2 regions of the Streptomyces gamaensis genome follow, and region 2 is predicted to be linked to the other one. Evidence: riboswitches for the same ligand, from Rfam matches in the RefSeq annotation. Region 2 holds a riboswitch; the other holds the start of a gene.

Region 1 (7,220 bases), on a different contig from region 2:
ACGGGGTCGAGGGCGTAGGTCTGGGCGAGCTTGTCGTACATCCAGTCGGGGACGACGCCGGTGGTGGCGTCGTAGCCGAACAAGTAGTCCACGGTGGCGGCGAGTTCGAAGGCGCCCTTGTAGCCGTGGCGGCGCATCGCCTCGATCCAGCGGGGGTTGACGACGCGGGCCCGGAAGACGCGGGAGGTCTCCTCGACGAGGGTGCGGGTGCGCACGGTCTCGGGGCGGGTGGAGTCGCCGATGTAGGCCTCGGGGGCGGTGCCGCGCAGGGCGCGGACGGTGGCCACCATGCCGCCGTGGTACTGGAAGTAGTCGTCGGAGTCGGCGATGTCGTGCTCGCGGGTGTCGGTGTTCTTGGCGGCGACCGCGATGCGCTTGTACGCGCTCTCCATCTCGGTACGGGCCGGGCGTCCTTCGAGGCCGCGGCCGTAGGCGTAGCCGCCCCAGACGGTGTAGACCTCGGCGAGGTCGGCGTCGGTGCGCCAGTCGCGGCTGTCGATGAGCTGCAGCAGTCCGGCGCCGTAGGTGCCGGGGCGGGAGCCGAAGATGCGGGTGGTGGCGCGGCGTTCGTCGCCGTGCTCGGCGAGGTCGGCGCGCGCGTGGGCCCGTACGTGGTTGTCGGCGTCGTCCTCGTCGAGGCCGGCCACGAGCCGGACGGCGTCGTCGAGCAGGCCGATCACGTGCGGGAAGGCGTCGCGGAAGAAGCCGCTGATGCGCAGGGTGACATCGACGCGCGGGCGGCCCAGCTCGGCGAGGGGGACGGACTCCAGGCCGGTGACGCGGCGTGAGGCGTCGTCCCAGACGGGGCGGACGCCCAGCAGGGCGAGGGCCTCGGCGACGTCGTCGCCGGCGGTGCGCATCGCGCTCGTCCCCCACAGGGACAGCCCCACCGAGGTGGGCCACGTGCCCCGGTCGGCGCGGTAGCGGGCCAGCAGGGAGTCGGCGAGGGCCTGTCCGGTCTCCCAGGCGAGGCGGCTGGGGACGGCCTTGGGGTCGACGGAGTAGAAGTTGCGGCCGGTCGGCAGGACGTTGACCAGTCCGCGCAGCGGGGATCCGGAGGGGCCGGCGGGGACGAAGCGGCCCGCCAACGCCCTGACGGCGTTGTCGAGTTCGGCTGTGGTCCCGGCCAGGCGGGGTACGACCTCGCGGGCCGCGAAGTCGAGGACGGCCGCGACGGGGTCGGCGTTCACGGGATCGGTGCCCGGCACCGGGGGTTGTGCCTGCCCCGCAGGGCGGCTGCCCACAACAGCGGCGACCGCCGCCGGGTCCCAGTCCGCTTCCTCCATCGCCTCCACGAGGGCGCGCGCCTGCGCCTCCGCCTCGTCCGCCGTCGTGCGGGTCGCCGCCGACTCGTCCAGGCCGAGAGCCTCGCGCAGGCCCGGCAGGGCGGCCGTGCCGCCCCAGATCTGGCGGGCGCGCAGGATCGACAGGACCAGGTTCACGCGTTCCGCGCCGGCCGGGGCGGAGCCCAGGACGTGCAGTCCGTCGCGGATCTGGGCGTCCTTGACCTCACACAGCCAGCCGTCGACGTGCAGGAGGAAGTCGTCGAAGCCGTCGTCGTCGGGGCGGTCCTCCAGGCCCAGGTCGTGGTCGAGCCGGGCGGCCTGGATCAGGGTCCAGATCTGGGCGCGGATCGCGGGAAGTTTGGCGGGGTCCATGGCGGAGATGGACGCGTACTCGTCGAGGAGCTGCTCCAGGCGCGCGATGTCGCCGTAGGAGTCGGCGCGGGCCATGGGCGGCACGAGGTGGTCGACGAGGGTGGCGTGCGCGCGCCGCTTGGCCTGGGTGCCCTCGCCGGGGTCGTTGACGAGGAACGGGTAGACCAGCGGCAGGTCGCCGAGGGCGGCGTCGGGGCCGCAGGCGGCGGAGAGCCCGGCGTTCTTGCCGGGCAGCCATTCGAGGTTGCCGTGCTTGCCGAGGTGCACCATGGCGTCGGCGCCGAAGCCGCCGTCCTCACGGGCGGTGGCGATCCACCGGTAGGCGGCCAGATAGTGGTGCGAGGGCGGCAGGTCGGGGTCGTGGTAGATGGCGATGGGGTTCTCGCCGAAGCCGCGCGGCGGCTGGATGAGGATCAGCAGGTTGCCACGGCGCAGCGCGGCGAGGACGATCTCGCCCTCGGGGTCGCGGCTGCGGTCGAGGAACATCTCGCCGGGGGCGGGCCCCCAGTGCTCCTCGACGGCCTCGCGCAGCTCCTGGGGCAACTGCCCGTACCAGCGGCGGTAGTCGGCGGCGGGGATGCGCACGGGGTTGCGGGCGAGCTGTTCCTCGGTGAGCCACTCCTGGTCGTGGCCGCCGGCCTCGATCAGGGCGCGGATCAGCTCGTCGCCGTCGCCGGACGCGAGGCCGGGTACGGGCTCCTCGGTCTCGTCGCCGAAGTCGTAGCCCTCGTCCCGGAGCCGGCGCAGCAGGGCGACGGCGCTGGCGGGGGTGTCGAGGCCGACGGCGTTGCCGATGCGGGAGTGCTTGGTGGGGTAGGCGGACAGCACGAGCGCGAGCCGCTTGTCGGCGGGGGCGATGTGCCGCAGCCGGGCGTGGCGGACGGCGATGCCGGCGACGCGGGCGGCGCGCTCGGGGTCGGCGACGTAGGCCGGCAGGCCGTCCTCGTCGACCTCCTTGAAGGAGAACGGGACGGTGATGATGCGGCCGTCGAACTCGGGCACGGCGACCTGGGTCGCGGCGTCCAGCGGGGAGAGTCCCTCGTCGTTCTCCTCCCAGGCGCTGCGCGGCCCGGTCAGGCACAGGGCCTGCAGGACGGGCACGTCGAGGGCGGCGAGGGCACCCGCGTCCCAGGACTCGTCGTCGCCGCCGGCGGATGCCTGCGCGGGCTTGGTGCCGCCGGCGGCGAGCACGGTGGTGACGATGGCGTCGGCGGCGCGCAGTTCCTCGACGAGCGCGGGTTCGGGGGCGCGCAGGGAGGCGACGTACAGCGGCAGGGCGCGGCCGCCGGCCTGCTCGATCGCCGTGCACAGGGCGTCGACGAAGGCGGTGTTGCCGCTCATGTGGTGCGCGCGGTAGTAGAGCACGGCCACGAGCGGGCCGGTGGCGCCGGGCGCGGGGGTGCGCTCCAGTGCGCCCCAGGCGGGGGCGGCGGCGGGCGGCTCGAAGCCGTGGCCGGTGAGCAGCACGGTGTCGGAGAGGAAGCGGGCGAGCTGTTCGAGGTTGGCGGGCCCGCCGTGGGCGAGGTAGGCGTGGGCCTCGGCGGCGATGCCGATGGGCACGGTGGAGTGCTCCATCAGCTGGGCGTCGGGAGCCTGTTCGCCGGTGAGGACGACCACCGGGCGGTCGCCGGCGAGCAGTTGGTCGAGCCCCTCCTGCCAGGCGCGGACGCCGCCGAGGAGCCGGACGACGACGAGGTCGGTGCCCTCCAGCAGCCCGGGCAGGGCGTCGAGGCCGAGCCGGGCGGGGTTGGCGAGCCGGTACGGGACCGGTCCGCCGGCCGCGCGGGCGCTGAGCAGGTCGGTGTCGGAGGTCGACAGGAGAAGGATCACGCGGCGCTCCCCAGGGCATCGAGGGTCGCCCGGGGTGCGCGGGAGGCGGATGTGCGCGTGCGCATGCTGCGGCAGGCCTTCCTCGGGGTCCGCGCCCCGGGCGGTTGGAGGACGGCGGGAGTTCCTGACTCACGCGGCAGAAGCTGCTGCCGCGCTCACAGTGGCGGGACCGTGCCGGATTCGCACCGGACTTCCTCCCCTGGCGCCGTCGCTGGCGTCTGGCGGGCCGTCGGCTCCGCCGGGGCCATAGTAGCGACCGGCGCCGCGTTGACCAGCGGGGGCCGCTGCGGAACTCGCGTGCGCGGACAGCGCACGATGCTGCGGGGAGCGCCCCCGGTCTTGCATCCCGCGCCATGGCGCGGGGCGCCTTCCGGCGGAAGCCGGGCCACGACGCTGGCGCACGGCTGCGGGCCGCGTCGGTGCCTCGCGCGCGCCGGGCACTGCAGCCCGCAGCCCGTCGGATGCCTGCGGCTCCGGTCCCGCAGCCCGGGGACCGCCGCCGGCGGACCGTGTGCTTCCGCAACCGGCCCGCCCCCGGCGTACGGGCGTGGGTATGCTCGCCGCCATGCCCGTCACCAGCCCTTCCCCCTCGGACCGCGAGAATCCGGTCGGCCGTGACCGCGGTGACGCCTGTCCCGGCGCGCTGCGGCTGCACGGCGCGGACGACGGCGCGCTCGCCCGGATCCGGCTGCCCGGCGGACTCCTGACAGCCCGTCAGGCGGAGTCACTGGCCGGTCTCGCGCACGAACTGGGCGACGGGAACCTCGACCTCACCTCGCGCGGCAACGTCCAGCTGCGCGGCCTGGCCCCGGACTGCGGCGCGGAGTTGGGCGCGCGGCTGCGTGCGGCGGGGCTGCTGCCCTCGGACCGGCACGACCGGGTGCGCAACGTGGCGGCCTCCCCCCTGTGCGGGCTGGACGACCGCCGGCCGACGGCGGACGTACAGGCGTGGACCCGGGAACTGGACCGGCTGCTGTGCGGAGCGGACCCCGAACCACCCACCCGTACGGCCGACTTGTCCGGTCTGCCGGATCTCTCGCAGCTGTCCGGCCGTTTCCTGTTCGGCCTGGACGACGGCCGGGGCGACATCACAGCCCTCGCCCCCGATGTGACATTGATCGCAGAAGCGAACGGCAGTGCACTGCTCTGCTACGCGGCCACCGGCCCGTGCCTGCGCCTGGCCGCCGCCGACGCCCCGCGCGCCGCCGCGCTCGCGGCCCGGCACTTCCTGGACGGGCTGCGCGCGCGGGGGCTCACCGCCTGGCGCGTCGGCGACCTGCCGCCGCAGGACCGGCCGGACACCGGCCTGTTGCGGCGGCGCCTCGCCGCGGCCGGCATCACGGCCGCGCCCGGCGGACTTCTCCCGCCGCCCGCCGCTCCCCCGGAGCCCGGATGCGTCCACGGCCCGGGCGGACGTACGGCCCTGTCCGTGGCCGCGCCCCTCGGCCGGCTCACCACCGCGCAGTGGCTGCTCCTGGCGCACGGCGCCGCGCAGGCCGGCGACGGCACGCTGCGCGTCACGCCGTGGCGGGGCGTCGTCCTGCCGGGCCTGCCCGCACGCGAGGCCGTGCCCCGTCTCACCGCGCTCGCTGCGGCCGGGCTCGTCACCTCGCCGGCATCCGCCTGGCATGGCGCCGGAGCGTGCGCCGGACACCCCGGCTGCGCCAAGTCCCGCGCGGACGTCCGCGCGGACGCCACGGCGTGCCTGACGTCCGTACGCCCCGCCCCCGCACCGGAGCACCGTGGCACCGCGTCCGCGCTGCCGGTCTACTGGTCCGGGTGCGAGCGCCGCTGCGGACACCCCGGCGGACGGTGGGTGGACGTCCTCGCCACCGGCGACGGCTACCGCGTCGCGGTCCGCGACGGCGCCCGCGAGGAGAGCGCCCGTACCGTACCCGCCGCCCGGTCCGCCGACGCCGTGGCGGCGGCCCGCGCGACCGGCCCGGCCGGCGACGCCACATGACCCGGCCGGCCCGGCAACTCCCCACACCAGCAAGCGAACGAGCGAGGACGATGTTCGAGTACGAGAAGGACGGCGCGGCCATCTACCGCGAGTCCTTTGCCACCATCCGCGCCGAGGCCGACCTCGGCGGACTGCCGCCGGACGTCGCCCGGGTAGCGGTGCGCATGATCCACGCCTGCGGCATGGTCGACCTCGTCCGTGACCTCGCGTACTCCCCCGCCGTCGTGCGGCGCGCCCGCGAGGCCCTGCTCGCGGGCGCGCCGATCCTGTGCGACGCCAACATGGTCGCCAGCGGCGTCACCCGCAAACGGCTGCCCGCCGACAACGAGGTGCTGTGCGCCCTCACCGACCCCCGGGTGCCCGGACTCGCCCGCGAACTGGGCACCACCCGCAGCGCCGCAGCGCTGGAGCTGTGGCGCGGGAAGCTCGACGGGGCCGTCGTCGCCGTCGGCAACGCGCCCACCGCGCTCTTCCACCTGCTGGAGATGATCGGAAAGGGTGCGCCGCGCCCGGCCGCCGTCATCGGCATCCCGGTCGGTTTCGTCGGCGCGGCGGAGTCCAAGGACGCCCTGGCCGACAGCCCGCTGGGACTTGAGTACCTGGTGGTGCGGGGGCGGCGCGGCGGCAGCGCCATGGCCGCCGCCGCGGTCAACGCGATAGCGAGCGAGGAAGAGTGAGCGAGTACAAGCCCGGACAGCCCGGACGGCTCTACGGAGTGGGCCTCGGCCCCGGCGACCCGTCCCTGATGACGGTACGGGCGGTCGAGGTCATCGCCTCCGCCGATGTCGTCGCCTATCACAGCGCCCGGCACGGCCGCTCCATCGCGCGCTCGATCGCCGAGCGCCATCTGCGCCCCGACCACATCGAGGAGCGGCTGGTCTACCCCGTCACCACGGAGACCACCGACCACCCCGGCGGCTACCAGGGGGCGATGGAGGAGTTCTACGAGAAGGCCGCGGCCCGGCTCGCGGCCCATCTCGACGCCGGGCGCACGGTGGCCGTGCTCGCCGAGGGCGACCCGCTCTTCTACAGCTCGTACATGCACATGCACAAGCGGCTCGCCGACCGCTACCCGGCCGAGGTGATCCCCGGCGTCACCTCCGTCAGCGCCGCCGCGGCCGCCCTCGGCACCCCGCTGGTGGAGGGCGAGGAGACCTTCACGGTCCTGCCGGGCACCCTCCCCGAGGAGGAGCTGACCGCGCGCCTGGCCGGCACGGACACGGCCGTGGTCATGAAGCTCGGCCGCACCTTCCCCACCGTGCGCCGCGCCCTGGAGCGTTCGGGCCGGCTCGCGGACGCCCACTACGTCGAGCGGGCCACGATGGCCGCGCAGCGCACGGCCGAACTGGCCGACGTGGACCCGGAGTCGGTGCCGTACTTCTCCCTGGCCGTCCTCCCCAGCCGCGTCGACACCCGGCCCGCGCCCGCCGGGCGCGGCGAGGTCGTGGTCGTCGGCCTCGGCCCCGCCGGACCGCTGTGGCTCACCCCCGAGGCCCGCGGCGAACTCGCGGCCGCGCAGGACCTCGTCGGCTACAGCACGTACGTCGACCGCGTGCCGGTGCGGCCCGGACAGCAGCGCCACCCCTCCGACAACAAGGTCGAGTCCGAGCGAGCCGAATTCGCCCTCGACCTCGCCCGGCGCGGGCGGCGCGTGGCCGTCGTCTCCTCCGGCGACCCGGGTGTCTTCGCGATGGCCACGGCCGTCCTGGAGGCCGCCTCCCAGGAGCCGTACGCGGACGTGCCCGTACGCATCGTGCCCGGCATGACCG
Region 2 (7,220 bases):
GTTCTCGCGCATCTTGCGCAGCAGGACGTCGAGGCCGCGGGCGGAGAGGACACGGTCGCGGGCCAGCACGTCGAGGTCGCCGGTGCGCGGGTCCTGCGGCAGATAGCCGACCTCGCCGGAGCGGGAGATCGTGCCGCCGGCCGGCATGCCCTCGCCGGCGAGGCACTTGGTGAGGGTGGTCTTGCCGGCCCCGTTGCGGCCGACGAGCCCGATGCGGTCGCCCTTGGCGATCCGGAAGGAAGCGGACTCGATCAGCACACGGGCGCCGGCGCGCAGCTCGATACCGGAAGCGGTGATCACGGGGAATTACTCCTGGGCGGAAGGGACGGCGGTCGGGACGGGGGGTGGAACACGGCCGGCGGCGGGCCCCGCACGGCTGCGGGGCGGGCGGCGGGCCGGGCCGACGCCGTCTAATGCACGAGGAGAATTGCCATACGAAGAAGTCTAACGGGGGCGCGCAAGCGGTTTTCCCGGTCCGGTGGAGCCGGAGTGCGCGGCTGCGGCGTGTTCACCGATACTCAGGGGTGGAAGGCGGTGGCGCATGCAGTTCGACGACGACGCGAACCTCGACACGTCCCAGGTGCAGGACGAGCGGGGCGGGCGGATCCCCGGCGGGGGGTACACCATCGGCGGCGGCATCGTGGGGTTGCTCGCGCTGCTCGCCGGGCTGTTCTTCGGGATCGGCCCGGAGGAGCTGGGGCTGAGCGGCACCCAGGGGCAGGGGCAGCAGCCCCGGTCCTCGGCCAGTACGGACGCGCAGGTGTCGCAGAACTGCCGCACGGGCAAGGACGCCAACACCCGCGAGGACTGCCGGATCGTCGCGGTCGTCAACAGCGCGCAGTCCTTCTGGAGCCAGGAGCTCGCCCGTCAGGGCACCACCTACACCCCGGCCTCGACGGTGCTGTTCAGCAACCGCACCAACACCGCGTGCGGAGCGGCGACTTCGGCGGTGGGCCCGTTCTACTGCCCCGGTGACCGCAAGGTGTATCTGGACCTGGGGTTCTTCGACGAGCTGCGCAGCAAGTTCGGGGCGAGCGGCGGCCCGTTCGCGCAGGCGTACGTCGTCGCCCACGAGTACGGGCACCACATCCAGAACCTGACCGGCACCCTGAACCGGGCCCAGGACCGGCGCACCGGCGCCAACAGCAATTCCGTCAAGGTCGAGCTGCAGGCCGACTGCTACGCGGGCGTGTGGGCCCGGCACGCGACGTCGACGCCGGAGAAGTCCACGGGCCGGCCGCTGCTCAAGCAGCTGACGCAGGCCGACATCCAGGACGGGCTGTCCGCGGCCGCGGCGGTCGGCGACGACCGTATCCAGGAGAAGTTCCAGGGCCGGGTCACCCCCGAGAGCTGGACCCACGGCTCGGCCGCGCAGCGGCAGCAGTGGTTCACCACCGGGTACCGCACGGGCGACATGCGGCAGTGCGACACGTTCCGCTGAGCCGGGCCGCCTGAAGGCGGTGCGGGAGCGGGCCGGGCCCCCGCCGCGGGAGGCCCGGCCCGCTCGCGGGGCTACGCCCCGCCGGTGTGCACCTGGAACGCCGCCCGGCGCACCGCCTTCGCGAGTGCCGGGTCCGGGTGGGCGGCGGCCAGGGCCACGAGGACCTGCACGGTGCGCGGGTGCCCCACGGCCCGTACCTCCTCCAGCAGGCCCGGGACCGTGCCCTGCACGGCCGAGTCCAGGTGGCGGACCAGCAGCCGGCTCTCGCCGTGGTCGGCGACGGCGGCGGCGGTGTCCACCCACAGCCAGGTCGCCTCCTCGCGGGTGAGCACGTCGGCGGTCTCCTCGGGGTCGTGCCCCTCGTGCTCGGCGAGCCACAGCAGCGCGTACGGGCGCAGGCACGGCTCGTCCACGGCGGCCCGTACGGCGGGCTCGGCGGGCGCGCCGACCGCGCGCAGCGCCTCGAAGGCCAGCCCCCGCACCAGGGCGTCGTCGCCGCGCGCGGCGTCGAGGAGCTCGGTGACGGCGCTGCCCACGGGCCGGGCGGCGAGCCAGGCCCGGTACTCGGCGCGGGCCGGGCCGGGGGTGAGGTCGGCGCAGCCGCGCAGCATGGCCTCGGCGGACAGCTCGATATGGCCGGCGGGGCTCTGGGCGGCGACACAGATCTGTTCGAGCTTGACCCACACCGCCCAGTTGCCGAGCGGGGTCAGGGTGGCCTCGCGCGCGCCGTCGGCCTCGTTCCGCCGCACGTCGAGGGCGCCGACGGAGGCGAGCCCTTCGAGGGCCCAGTCGAGGAGCCCGGCCAGCGGGTCGCTGCCGTCGGCGGCGGGGACGGGAGCCGGCCGGGGTGCGGGCGGGCCCGGGCAGCCGGTGGGGACCTCGCAGCGCTCGGCGCGGATCTCGGCGACCCGCTGCTGCAACAGGTCCAGCAGCATCGCGACGGCGACCGGCCCCGCCGACAGGTGCATCACGGACAGCAGCTGGGGCGCCGCCTCGACGACCTCGGCGGCGACGGTCGCGTCGGTGCCGGGGGGCGCGGGGTGGGCGAGGGACCAGGCGTCGAAGAGGGCGACCCAGCCGCGCAGCACGGCACCGTCGTCACGGTCCCAGGCGTGCAGCCGCCAGCCGGGGCGGGCGCTGTCGCCGTGGAGCTCGATGAGGCCGGCGAGGCGGGCCCGGTCCCAGTCGGCGCGCACCCGGTGCGGCGTCAGGCGCAGGGTGGCGGCGGCCTGTTCGGCGGCGGCCGCGTCCAGGCCGCCGGACGCTCCGGGCCGCAAGGGGGTGCCGCGGCCGCGCTCGGCGGCGGCCCAGCGGGCCACGTGGACGGCGCCGGTGAGGCCGCCTCTCGCCTGCCGGGCGAGTTCGGCGGGGGCCGGGGTGCCGGCGGGCGGTCGGGGCGCCGGTCGGGAACCCCGTCCGGCCACCGCCCTGCGGGCGGCGGCGATCGGCTGTCGGGGGACGAGTCTGAGCCGGGAGTCGCGCGGAGTACGGGACGTCACAGGAGCAGTCTTGCCGTTGACGCTCCGAAAACCCAATCGGAATCGACTCTCCGGACCGGGCCCCGGGCGGGGGTGGCCCGCGCCGGCCGCCCGGCCGCCGTCAGCGGGGCTGCCCGTAGCCGCGCAGTTTGTCGGTGGCGGCGGCGAGTTGGTCCCGGCTCAGCAGGGCCGGGCTGCGGCCGGGGACGGCGGAGGCGGCGAGCCACACCCTGCACATCCACTCCAGCTGCGCGGTGCGGTCGTAGGCGGCGTCGAGGCCGGGGCCGAAGGTGAGGGTGCCGTGGTTGCGCAGCAGGCAGCCCGTGCGTCCGTCGAGGGCGCGCAGCATGTGGCGGGCGAGTTCCTCGGTGCCGTAGAGGGCGTACGGGGCGACGCGCACCGGTCCGCCGAGGGCGCCGGCCATGTAGTGGATGAGCGGCAGCTCGGTGACGAGGGTGGAGACGGCGGTGGCGTGCACGGCGTGGGTGTGCACGACGGCGGCCGCGTCGGTGGCCCGGTAGACGGCCAGGTGCATGGGCAGTTCGCTGGTGGGGGCGAGGGCGCCGAGCACCTGCCGCCCGTCGAGGTCGACGCCGACGGCGTCGTCGGGGCCGAGCCGGTCGTAGGGGACGCCGCTGGGGGTGACGAGGATCGTTTCGCCCACTCTCGCGGAGACGTTGCCGGAGGTCCCGACGACGAGCCCGTCGGCCACGGTGCGCCGCGCGGCGGCGACGACGCCGGCCCACGCCTGCCGGATCGCCTCGCGGCGGGCGGCGGAGTCCCGGGGGGAGGTCTCCCGGCGCGCGCGGCCGCCCCGCTGTGCGGTTTCGCCTCCGGCGCCGGGCGCGTACCGGACGGCCTCGCCGCCCGCGCGCCCGCCCGCCCCCGGCCGGGCGGGCCCACCGCGCCCGCCCCCGGCAACCGCGTCCCCGTGGGACTGCCCGCTCCCGGTGTCGTCACCGTCACAGCTCCGGGCACCGCGGTGCTCGGCCCCGCCGTCGGTCCGGCCTCCGCGCGCCCCCGCGCCCCCGTGTCCGTCCCCGCGCATGTCCGGGCCCTGGCCGCCGTTCACAGCACCCTCGTTCATGGATGACCCCCTCCGGTTCGCCTCACCGCTCGGCCCGACCCCGTTCACCTTCCGTTCACCCAGAGTCCTTACGGTCCTGGCTGTACTGTCCATCGAGCGATTGCCTGGGTGACCAGACGGACATGGAACACATCACGCTTCTCATCGGGATCGTGATCGTCACGGCCTTGGTGTTCGACTTTACGAACGGCTTCCACGACACGGCCAACGCCATGGCCACCACCATCTCCACGGGAGCCCTCAAGCCCAGGACCGCGGTGGCCATGTCCGCGGTCCTCAATCTGGTCGGCGCGTTCCTGTCGGTGGAGGTCGCCAAGACCATCTCCGGCGGGATCATCGACGAGAGCTCGGGAATCCGCCCGGAAGTGATCTTCGCGGGGCTGGTCGGGGCGATCGTGTGGAATCTGCTGACGTGGCTGGCGGGCCTGCCGTCCAGCTCCTCGCACGCGCTGTTCGGCGGTCTGATCGGCGCGACGCTGGTGTCGGTCGGCGCCGGCGGTGTGCACGGCGACGCCGTGGTGATGAAGGTTCTCATCCCGGCGGTCGCGGCCCCGGTCGTGGCCGGTCTGGCCGCCATGGCCGCGACCCGGCTGACCTTCCGGCTGGCCCGGGGCCGGGACGAGAACGACACCGCCAAGGGCTACCGCGCGGGGCAGATCGCCTCGGCCGCGCTGGTCTCCCTCGCCCACGGCACCAACGACGCCCAGAAGACGATGGGTGTGATCACCCTGGCCCTGGTCACCGGCGGCGTCGTGGCCCCGCACTCGGACCCGCCGGTGTGGGTCGTCGTCTCGGCGGGCCTGGCCATCGCGCTCGGTACGTACCTGGGCGGCTGGCGCATCATCCAGACCCTCGGCAAGGGTCTGACGGACATCAGGCCCGCGCAGGGCTTCGCCGCGCAGACCGGTGCCGCGACCGTCATCCTCGCCTCCTCGCACATCGGTTTCGCGCTCTCCACGACGCAGGTCTGCTCCGGTTCGATCATGGGCGCGGGGCTGGGCCGCAAGGGCGGCGTGGTGCGCTGGTCGACGGCGGGCCGCATGGTGATCGCCTGGTGTCTGACGCTGCCGGCCGCCGGTCTGGTCGCGGGCGGGGCCGCGCTCCTGGCGGAGCAGGGCGACTGGGGTGTCGCCGCGGTGGCGGTCCTCGGTCTCGCGGTGAGCGGAGCGATCTGGCTGGCCTCCCGCCGCAGGCCCGTCACGCACGACAACGTCACCGATTCCCCCGCGGAGCCGCAGGCCGAGCCGGTGGGTGTGGTCACGGCCGCGATCCAGGCCGTCGCCCCGCCGCCGCCCGCCGCGCTCGCCGCCACCGCCACCGCCGCCCCCGAGCCCGCGCCCGCCGCGGCCGCGAGCTGACCGGAGAGAAGCGATGAACATCAACTGGGCAGCTCTCGGGCAGGTCTTCGGCGTCAGCCTCGTGGTGACCGTCGGGCTGGTCGGCGTCTTCACCCTCGGCATCGTCGGCACCTCCCGCAAGGCGGGTACGGACGCTTCCGCTTCCGGGGGCGCGACGCCCCTCGCGCGCACCGGCGCGTACCTGTGCTACGCGGTGTGCGCGGCGGCCGTCGGCTACGGGATCCACCTGATCGTGGCCTGAGCCCGCGCCGCCTCCGCTTCGCCCCTGTCCCGCCGGAAACGGCAGGGCAGGGGCATCTTCATGCCTGATGAGGCGAGTTGACGGGCCCTCGCGGACCGTGGTGGACTTCCGGAGCCAAACGGCGACAGCGCAGAGGAAGCCGGTGCGAATCCGGCGCGGTCCCGCCACTGTCACCGGGGAGTGTCCCCCACTGTCAGGCCACGGCCCGCCCTGAGCGGCGGGCGGGAAGGCCGGGGCGACGCGGATCCGGGAGCCAGGAGACTCTGGGTCGCCGGTCACGTCGAGCCAGGGCGCGGACCCTGAGTGAGGACACATCGCATGCGCGGCCGCCTTCGACCACTGCCCTGCCGGACGGAGCACTCGGGCCCGGGCACGGTCTGATCCGATGCGCGCCGAACACCTCGCCTTCGCGTGCGGTGCCGCGCTCGGCCACCTCGGCGATCTCGCCTTCGGCGATCCGCGCCGCGGCCATCCGGTGGCCGCGTTCGGGCGGGCCGCGCAGGCCGTCGAGCGGCGCCTGTGGCGCGACCACCGCGGGCGCGGGGCGCTGCACACCCTGGTCTGCGCGGGCGGTACGGCCCTCGGGGCCGCCCTGCTGGCCCGTACCGTCCGTACCCGGCTGCCCGCCCCCGCGCGTGTGCCCGCCGAGGTCGCCCTGACCGCCGTCGCCACCTGGGCCGTGCTGGGCGGGACCTCGCTGGGCCGGGAGGCGCGGTCGGTCGCGAAGGCGCTGGAGGCCGGGGACCTCGACGCGGCGCGCGAGCGGCTGCCGCACCTGTGCGGGCGCGACCCGCAGGCGCTGGACGGGCAGCAGATCGCGCGGGCCGTCGTGGAGTCGGTCGCCGAGAACACCTCCGACGCCGTGGTCGGCGCCCTCGTGTGGGGGGCGCTCGTGGGCGTGCCGGGGCTCGCGGGCTTCCGCGCGGTCAACACCCTGGACGCGATGGTGGGGCACAAGTCGCCGCGCTACCGGCGGTTCGGCTGGGCCTCGGCGCGGCTGGACGACGCCGTGGGCTGGCCCGGCGCCCGGCTCACGGCGGTACTGGCCGTGCTGGCCGGCCCGGATCCGCGGACCGCGTGGCGGGTGGCCCGGCGGGACGCGGCCCGGCACCCGAGCCCCAACGCGGGCCCGGTGGAAGCCGCGTTCGCGGGCGCGCTCGGGGTGCGGCTGGGCGGCACCCTCGCCTACGGCGGCCGTGTGGAGCACCGGCCGGTCCTGGGCGCGGAGCTGCGTCCGGTGGAGGTCGCGGACATCGAGCGCGCGGTGCGGCTCTCGCGCCGGGTCGCGTTGCTGGCGCTCGGGGTCGCGGCCGGCGCGCGCACCACCGGGCAGGCGCTGCGCGCGGGCGGGATCCGGCGTGCGGCGGGCAGCATCTCGAAAGGCGTCCCGACAGGCGTCGCACAAAGCATCGTGAACGGGGCGAGGGGGAGGAACCGGTGACAACAGCGGTACGGGGCGGGGGTCTGCTCGTCGCCGGGACGACCTCGGACGCGGGCAAGAGCGTGGTGACGGCCGGGATCTGCCGCTGGCTGACCCGCAAGGGCGTCAAGGTCGCCCCGTTCAAGGCGCAGAACATGTCGCTGAACTCGTATGTGACGCGCGAGGGCGCCGAGA

The links. Region 2 has a riboswitch for cobalamin ahead of ACFP1Z_RS20115 (cobalamin biosynthesis protein). Riboswitches for the same ligand answer to the same signal wherever they lie in the genome.
Region 1: linked by a shared signal. The riboswitch ahead of cobN (cobaltochelatase subunit CobN) and the one ahead of ACFP1Z_RS20115 (cobalamin biosynthesis protein) in region 2 are both predicted to bind cobalamin.

What each region holds. Positions count from the first base shown of each region.
Region 1 covers NZ_JBHSPB010000008.1:53,448-60,667, reverse strand. The annotation lists gene cobN (cobaltochelatase subunit CobN) at 1-3,488, opposite strand, end outside; adenosylcobalamin (AdoCbl) riboswitch at 3,605-3,687, opposite strand; gene ACFP1Z_RS14930 (cobalamin biosynthesis protein CobG) at 4,054-5,451, shown strand; gene ACFP1Z_RS14925 (precorrin-8X methylmutase) at 5,502-6,128, shown strand; gene ACFP1Z_RS14920 (precorrin-2 C(20)-methyltransferase) at 6,125-7,220, shown strand, end outside.
Region 2 covers NZ_JBHSPB010000012.1:47,033-54,252, forward strand. The annotation lists gene ACFP1Z_RS20085 (ABC-F family ATP-binding cassette domain-containing protein) at 1-300, opposite strand, end outside; gene ypfJ (KPN_02809 family neutral zinc metallopeptidase) at 542-1,441, shown strand; gene ACFP1Z_RS20095 (hypothetical protein) at 1,513-2,940, opposite strand; gene ACFP1Z_RS20100 (class II aldolase/adducin family protein) at 3,041-3,676, opposite strand; gene ACFP1Z_RS20105 (inorganic phosphate transporter) at 4,129-5,364, shown strand; gene ACFP1Z_RS20110 (hypothetical protein) at 5,378-5,605, shown strand; cobalamin riboswitch at 5,739-5,868, shown strand; gene ACFP1Z_RS20115 (cobalamin biosynthesis protein) at 5,991-7,046, shown strand; gene ACFP1Z_RS20120 (cobyric acid synthase) at 7,043-7,220, shown strand, end outside.